DNA from 2 places in the Methylobacterium sp. Leaf399 genome. Region 2 is predicted to be linked to the other one. Evidence: riboswitches for the same ligand, from Rfam matches in the RefSeq annotation. Region 2 holds a riboswitch; the other holds the start of a gene.
What was found. A riboswitch is a leader RNA that binds a small molecule or an ion and turns the genes downstream of it on or off. The one in region 2 is predicted to bind cobalamin.

Region 1 (3,994 bases), 610 kb from region 2:
CGTCGTCCGCCCGCTGCGCCGCCGATGCGGCCGGATCGTCGGCGAAGAACCCGGCGGCGACGGCAGGCCCGTCCACCACGGCGACGACGCCGTCGACGGTCACCCGCGAGCGGATCGCCGGCCACTGGAATGCCTGGACCAGGGGTTTGGGCAGCGCCAGACCGGATGTCTCGATCAGGATGTGCTCGGGCGGATCGGCCCGGTCGAGGAGCTTGTTGAGGGCGGGCACGAAGTCGTCGGCCACCGTGCAGCAGATGCAGCCGTTGGCGAGTTCAACGATGTCCTCGTCGCCGCAGCCTTCGATGCCGCAGGCCGCCAGGAACGACCCGTCGAAGCCGATGTCGCCGAACTCGTTGACGACGATGGCGAGGCGCCGGCCGCCGGCGTTCTCGAGGATGTGGCGCACCAGCGTCGTCTTGCCGGCCCCGAGGAAGCCGGTGACGATGGTGCAGGGAATTTTTGGCACGATGCTCATTCGGCGGCGTCCGAGAGGGGGTGGCCGCCGGGTGGCGGGAACGGCGGGATGCGGGCGACGACGCCCTTGCGAAAAACCTCCGGCCGCGCCTTCCACGGCACGATCCCGTCCGGCGTTTCGGCATAGAGCCCGAGGCCGTCGAGGATCGTCCGCGCGGACGACACCGGGTCGAGGTCGCCGTAGACGTAGGTCCAGCGGCCTTGCGAGGCCACCGCGACGGTACACGGCCGCTTGCAGACCGAGAGGCATTCGACGCCCTCGACGCGGACGATATCGGTCGCGGCGGCCTCCCGCAGGGCCGTCAGCAGCCGGGCGCCGGCGCGCGGCTCGGTGGCATCACCCGCCGTGCGGCAGGTGGTGCAGACGTAGAGGACGACCTCAGCCACGGGCGACTTCCGGTCGGCCGCGGCCGAAGGTCGACCAGGCGTAGGCGAAGGCGAGCCCGATCACCGCCCAGAACACGAAGGCGATCCCCAGCGAGCGGGCGGCGAACTGCGCCGCGTATCCCGCCGGCAGGGCGGAGGCCGTGTGGTCGGTGTCGGGCGCGCCGGCCAGGTGCGGCGCGACGATCAGCACCAGCCCGCCCAGGATGGTGATCGGCACCCTCCGGATCGCGATGAGGTAGAGCCCGACCGCCGTGGCGAGCGCCGTCATCACCCACCACATCTGGCGCGTCTCCAGGGGAGCGGCCGGCATGCCCGGAAGCTCCGGCGGCAGCCCGAGGGCGGGCGCGAGGGACACCGCCAGGAAGCCCGCGACGGCGAACCCGAGGCTCGTCTCCACCGTCGGCTCGCGGCCGCAGGCGAGCAGGACCGCACCGAGCAGCAGGGCGTAGCCGACGCCGCCCACCAATGTGGCCAGCCCGGTGAAGGCCATGCGCTGGAAGCCGGGCGCCGGCTCCCAGGCGGTGTCCGCCTGCCCCGTCGCCGAATGGCCGTCGCCATGGGCGTGGACGCGCACGACGAGGGAGGTCGGAGCCTCGTGGGAGGCCTGCGTCTCGTAGCGCTCGGCGGCGAGGATCAGCGGCGAGGTCAACGTGAGCTGAAGCCCCGTGGCCACGACGGCCGCGAGGAAGCCGGCGACCAGGGCCGCCGACAGGAGTCGGATGATCATGGGAATGCTGCCTTCAACGGTCCCTGAGGGGACGGCCTAGTGGCAGGGAAAGTTCTGCGCGTGCCGGAAATCGTGGGCCGCGTTGTGCAGCGTCATCGAGGGGGCGAAGCCCGCCATGAAGACGAGGCCGAGGCCGAGGAAGGCGGCCACCAGGACGGCGCCGAGGCGCTCGGTGGTGCGGGTGCCGGCAAGGGTCAGCGTGCTGGTCGACATCGTGTCACGGTCTCCGGCCGCCCCGCCGGCGGCGTTCGAGGAAATGCGGGTGGACGGCAGGTCTCCTGGCTCGCGGGTCTCGCATGCCCACCGCCTTCCCGGATCGCTCCAGTGGCCGATGGCAGGCACGTCGCCGCTTACAGTTGCGGGGGCAGCCGCGGCATCGAGGGTGTCCCCTCTCACCGCATTCCCTTTTCACCCCGTCGCCGGGGCACCGTCCATCTCGCCTTCTACGCTTCCGCGCCGCCGCTTACAACGCGCCCCCGGCCGTATTCGCGCTTCTTTGACCGGCGCGGCCGGTTTCGGGTTAAGGAACGCCGATGCGGCAGGCTCTTTCACGAATGACGTTGGTGCTGGGCGGTGCCCGGTCGGGCAAGAGCGCCCATGCGGAGGGCCTGATCGAGGCCTGTCCGGCGCCGTGGCTCTATCTCGCCACCGCCCAGGCCTTCGACGACGAGATGCGCGAGCGGATCGCCCTGCATCGGGAGCGGCGCTCGTCGGAGTGGACGACGCGCGAGGCGCCCATCGATCTCCCGGAGGCGGTGGCGGCGGCCGCCGGCCCGGTCCTGGTCGATTGCCTGACGTTATGGATGACCAACCTGATCCTGTCGGAGGCCGATATCCCGAGGGCCGTTTCGGCCCTGGTCGAGGCCTGCACGGCGGCGCCCGGCCCGGTCGTCCTCGTCGGCAACGAGGTCGGCCTCGGGATCGTGCCGGACAACGCCCTGGCCCGCCGCTTCCGCGACGAGGCCGGGCGCCTCCACCAGCGTCTAGCGGCGCGCGCCGACCGTGTGGTCTTCATGGTGGCGGGCGTGCCGATGATCGTGAAACCGCAAGCCGGAGCCGAGGCATGACCGACGACGAGACCCGCCATCGCGAGAAGATGGAGAAGCGCAAGGCCGTCCAGGACGCGGAGGTGGCCGAAAAGACGATCGAGAAGGGGCTCCTCATCGTCAACACCGGCCCCGGCAAGGGCAAGACCACGGCGGCCCTCGGGCTGATGCTGCGGGCGCTCGGCCATGGCTGGCGGGTCGGCGTCGTCCAGTTCATCAAGGGCGCCTGGGACACCGGCGAGAAGCACGCGCTCGGGCCCTTCGGCGACCGCATCGCCTGGCATACGCTGGGCGAGGGCTTCACCTGGGAGACGCAGGACAAGGCCCGCGACATCGCCGCCGCCGAGCACGCCTGGGCCAAGGCGCTCGACCTGATGGCCGATCCGACCATCCGCCTCGTGGTCCTCGACGAACTCAACATCGCCCTGCGCTACGACTACCTGCCGCTGGCCGAGGTGATCGCGGCCTTCCAGGCCCGCCGGCCCGACCTCCACGTGATCGTGACCGGCCGCAACGCCAAGCCGGCGCTGATCGAGGCCGCCGACCTCGTCACCGAGATGACGGTGGTGAAGCACCACTTCTCGGCCGGCGTGAAGGCACAGGCGGGAATCGAATTCTAGATGCGGCGGATCGTTGCCGGGGCGTTCGCCCTCCTCGTCGTGGTGGACACGCCCGGCGTCCGTTCGGAGCCGGGCGGGCCCTGGCCCGACAGCTACCTCGGCCGGGTCGAGGCGACGGCGGTGGTCCAGACCCTGAACGCCCGCCTGCTCGCGGCCCGGAGCGCCACCACGACCCTCGAAAGCTGGTGCGCCGAGCACGGCATGGCATCGCGCCCGGTCCTGGCGGCGCGCCTGGAGCGCGGCGTCGACGTGCCTGCGACGCCCGAGACCCGCCAGCGCCTCGCCATTGCCCCCGACACGCCCTTGCGCCACCGGCGCGTCCGCCTCGCCTGCGGCGACCACCTCCTCTCCGAGGCGGACAATTGGTACGTGCCCGAGCGGCTGACGCCGGAGATGAACCGCCTCCTCGACACCACCGACACGCCGTTCGGCCGTGTCGTCCAGGCGCTCGGCACCACGCGCCAGACCGTGGCGGCCGACATCCTGTGGCGGCCGCTGCCGGAGGGCTGGGACCAGGCGCCCGTGCCGCCCACGACCTGCGCGATGCTGCCGATCCCCGAGCGCCTGTTCAGCCACCGTGCGGTGCTGTTCACCGCCGAACGGGTGCCCTTCTCCGAGGTGGTCGAGACCTACGGTGCGGCGATCCTCGCCTTCCGCCGGGCCGAGCGTCCGACCGATCCCGCCTGTGCCGGGACGCCCCGATGAGACGCTCGCACAGGCTTTTACGCCAGCCCGCTCCA
Region 2 (3,994 bases):
GGCCCCAACGTCGGCACGGCGCCGAGGACCGCGTCGCCGAAGGCGGCGAGAGCCGTCCCCGGTGCGGGGGTGAAGTACAGGGCATATCGGACGGTTCGGTCCAAAGGAGCTCTTCCCCGGCGGTGTAAGAGGCGCCGCTGCGCTCATAATCCGCAGCCCGGACGCTCGTGTGACGATGTCGAGACCGCAGCAAGGAGCGCTCCAGCACAGGCGCGCCGACCTGTCGAGGTTCCCCGCGAGGACGAGACGCGGGTGTCGACGGCGATCCTCGTCACCCTCCAGCATCCTTGCCGGCCTCAATCGCCCTCGTGACGAGGAGCGTTCTCGTGAGCTCCAACACGTTGTATGGAGGGCCACGGCTCGGCACCGATCTCGCTCCCGCGGGGTGCGGCGGTGGTGCCCGCCAGCGGTCGCTCTCGCGTCGATCGGCAAGACGCGATGCCGCAAGAATCGCGCTGCATCGGCCACATCCTGACATCCCGGGGCCTCTTGATCACACGTCGCGTCATCTCGGTCATGAGGCGGTCGACAGGTCGATCCTGTCCGGCGACGCCATGGCCATTCGCCCTCGTCGTCCGTCGATGACCGATCCGTCCGCCGCGCCGCTCGGGACCGCCGGGCTCGTGACGCTGCTGACGGACCGGCTCCTGGCCGGGCCGAGCGCGACCGCCGTCCTCGAGGAATGGTGCCACGAGCGCGGGCTGTCGGCCGGCGGTTCCAGCCTGTGCGCCGTGCCGGTGACGGCGGCGGCGCGGGCGCCCTCCGCCCAGCAGTGCGAGCGCCTCGGCGTCGGCTCGCCGGACCTCGTGCGCTACCGCCGGGTGCGGCTCACCTGCGGCGCCCACGTCCTGTCGGAGGCGCAGAACTGGTACGTGCCCGAACGCCTCACGCCGGGCATGAACCGGGTCCTCGACACCACGGCCACGCCCTTCGGCCGTGCCGTCCATGCCCTGGCGCCGCAGCGTCGCAATCTGTCGCTGGAGCGGCTGTGGACGCAAACGGCGGGGCGGCCCGGTCCCGCCACGGCGCTCTTCGCGATCCATGCCGTGCTCAGCACCGCCGACGGCGTCCCGTTCTGCGAGGTGGTGGAGACCTATCGCGGGGCGATCCTCGCCGATGGGGGATGACGCCGCACGCCCCTGCATCGGGCCGCCGATCGGTGGTAGGATGGCGGGGCAACGGAGACCCGTCCCCCCATGATCGCCAAGCTCGCCGCCTCGACCGCCGTCCTCCTCCTGCTGGCCGCCGCGCCCGCCTCCGCCATGAGCTGCTGCGGCGCGAAGGGCGGCAAGGCGGGGGCCATGTGCGGCCGGGGCGATATGGCCATGAAAGACGGGGGCATGAAGCACGGTGGGATGAAGCACGGCTCGGCCAAGGGCACGAAGGCGGCCTGCTGCTGCGAGGGCATGGGCGGCCGGATGAGCCGGCGCGGCTGAGGCCGCACCCCGCGTTGGGTGCGTCGTGGATGCCACACGTTCCGGTGAGCGTGCCGTGACCGAACCTGTGCGCGATTGACGCGGTCTTCGCCGGCGCGCTAGCCTCGGGTCGACGGTTCCTCGCGAGAGGATCAAAAGGGAACGCGGTGAGGGCGAGGGTCCGCAAGGATCGCCCGATGCCGCGGCTGCCCCCGCAACTGTAAGCGGCGAGTCCTTCATCAACACGTCACTGGGTTCCTCGGGCCTGGGAAGACGATGACGGGACAGCGACCCGCGAGCCAGGAGACCTGCCGTCAGTCGTGGTCACACGCGAAACGCATCGGGCGGGGTGTCCTGGTGGGTGTCGAGGCGGGCGCGTGTCTTTTTCGGAGACCGCCTGAGCCGAGGCTTCGTTCGCGGTGACGTGCCACTGCCGTCGCCCGAGGCCTCGCTGCCCATGTCGTCCCATTCTCTCGCCCGACGACCGTCGGGTCGCCTGCTGCTGATCTTCGCCCTCGCTCCGGCCTCCCTCGCCGCGCAGGTCGCCCTCGCGGCGCATGACGCCCCCCGCCCGGGCGAGGACCACGCCGCCGCCACCCTCTCGGAACTGGCGGTGGCCGGCCCCGGGACGGGAACCCGCCTGCTGGCGCCGACCCCCTACACGGCGGCACCCACCGGCCTGAACCTCGCGACACCCAACCGGACCGGCAGCCGCCTCGACCTGTCGCCGCTCCAGACGCCGGCCAGCGTCGAGGTCGTCTCCGGCCAGAAGATCCGCGAGCGCGGCCAGGAGACGGTGCAGGAGGCGGTGACCCAGAACGCGGCCGGCATCACCACCATCGCCGCGCCCGGCAACGGCTTCGGGGCGTACACCTCGCGCGGGTTCGCCGGGGTCAACTCGGTGATGCAGCTCTACGACGGCACCCGCCTCTACGTCGGCACCGGAACCATCACCTTCCCGTTCGACACCTGGAACGTCGACCGGATCGAGGTGCTGCGCGGCCCCGCCTCGGTGCTGTCGGGCGACGGCGCCATCGGCGGCGTCATCAACGTGGTGCCCAAGAAGCCGACCTTCACCACCATCAACGCGGCGCGGGTGGCGCTCGGCTCGGACGGGGTGAAGCGCCTGGCCTTCGACACCGGCGGCGCCCTCGGCGACCGGGTCGCCTACCGCCTCAACGTCAGTGCCAACCAGGCCGACGGGTGGCTGCGCCAGAACGGCGAGTTCAGCAACCTCGCGGTCTCGGGATCGCTGTTCTACCAGGCCACTCCCGACCTCGCCTTCACCCTCTCGCACGACTCCGGCTACCAGGAGCCGCTGCGGTATTTCGGGACGCCCCTCATCGATGGCGGCATCGACCGGCGCACGCGCTTCAACAACTACACCGTCGACGACAGCCGGATCGTCTTCAAGGACGACTGGACGCAGTTCAAGACGGAGTGGTCGCCCAGCGCCGACGTCACGATCCGCAACACCGCCTATCGCCTGTCCTCGCACCGGCGCTGGCGCAACGCCGAGACCTACGCCTTCGTCCCGGCCACCGGCCGCGTCAGGCGCTCGGACTACATCGAGATCTTCCACGACCAGGAGCAGATCGGAAACCGCTTCGACGCCACCGTCCGCGGCGAGCTGTTCGGCTTCGCCAACGAGTTCGTGGCGGGCTTCGACGTCAACCGCATCTCGTTCCTCCACACCAACAACGCGCCCTACGGCGGCGTGAGCACCGTCGATCCCTTCGCCGTCGATCCGGGCCGATTCCTGCGCGTCGACGGCACCACGCCGGGGTACGCCACCAGCACCGACCAGTATTCCCTCTTCGCCGAGAACCGTCTCGTCCTGTCCGACCAGCTCTCGCTGATCGCCGGCGTCCGCTACGACGCGCCGACCGTCCGCCGGAACGACCTGCGCAACCCCGCCGCCGGCTACACCAAGGACTTCAGCGCGGTGAGCTATCGCTTCGGCGCCGTCTACAGCCCGACGCCGGGCAGTTCGCTCTATGCGAGCTACGCCACGGCCGTCGACCCGGTGGGGACGCTCATCACCCTCACCCTGGCCCAGAAGGACTTCCAGCTCTCGAACGGCGAACAGGTCGAGGTCGGCTACAAGCAGGTGTTCTGGGACGGGCGCGGCGAGTTCACCCTGGCCGGCTACCGGATCAAGAAGGACAACCTCCTGACCGCCGACCCGCAGCGCCCCGCCGTGTCGATCCAGGTGGGGAGCCAGTCGTCCCACGGGGTCGAGGCGTTCGCCTCCCTGGGCCTGTGGGAGAACTGGCGCATCGAGGGCAACCTCGCCCTCTTGCAGGCGCAATACGACAGCTTCCAGCAGGCCGTGGGCGGGGTCGCCGTCTCGTTCGCGGGCAACCAGCCGATCAACGTGCCCGAGCGAGTGGCCAACCTGTGGCTGTCCTGGGCCTTCGCGCCGCGCTGGGAGGCGCGGGCCGGCGTGCAGTTCGTGGGCGAGACGGTGGGCGACTTCGCCAACACGGTCCGGCGACCGGCCTACGAGGTCGTGAACGGCAGCGTGGACTACCGGATCGACGACACCTCCCGCCTGAGCCTGCGCGCCTACAACCTCC

Region 1: it holds a riboswitch for cobalamin, as region 2 does, so the genes downstream of both, ASG40_RS00330 (CbtB domain-containing protein) here and ASG40_RS03145 (TonB-dependent receptor) in region 2, are expected to answer to the same signal.

What each region holds. Positions count from the first base shown of each region.
Region 1 is NZ_LMQK01000001.1:68,552-72,545, reverse strand. It holds gene cobW (cobalamin biosynthesis protein CobW) at 1-475, opposite strand, end outside; gene ASG40_RS00340 (DUF1636 family protein) at 472-861, opposite strand; gene ASG40_RS00335 (CbtA family protein) at 854-1,588, opposite strand; gene ASG40_RS00330 (CbtB domain-containing protein) at 1,625-1,801, opposite strand; cobalamin riboswitch at 1,840-2,035, opposite strand; gene cobU (bifunctional adenosylcobinamide kinase/adenosylcobinamide-phosphate guanylyltransferase) at 2,143-2,655, shown strand; gene cobO (cob(I)yrinic acid a,c-diamide adenosyltransferase) at 2,652-3,254, shown strand; gene ASG40_RS00315 (hypothetical protein) at 3,255-3,959, shown strand.
Region 2 is NZ_LMQK01000001.1:681,301-685,294, reverse strand. It holds gene ASG40_RS03160 (DUF1045 domain-containing protein) at 1-104, opposite strand, end outside; gene ASG40_RS03155 (hypothetical protein) at 582-1,127, shown strand; gene ASG40_RS03150 (hypothetical protein) at 1,197-1,436, shown strand; cobalamin riboswitch at 1,533-1,745, shown strand; gene ASG40_RS03145 (TonB-dependent receptor) at 1,873-3,994, shown strand, end outside.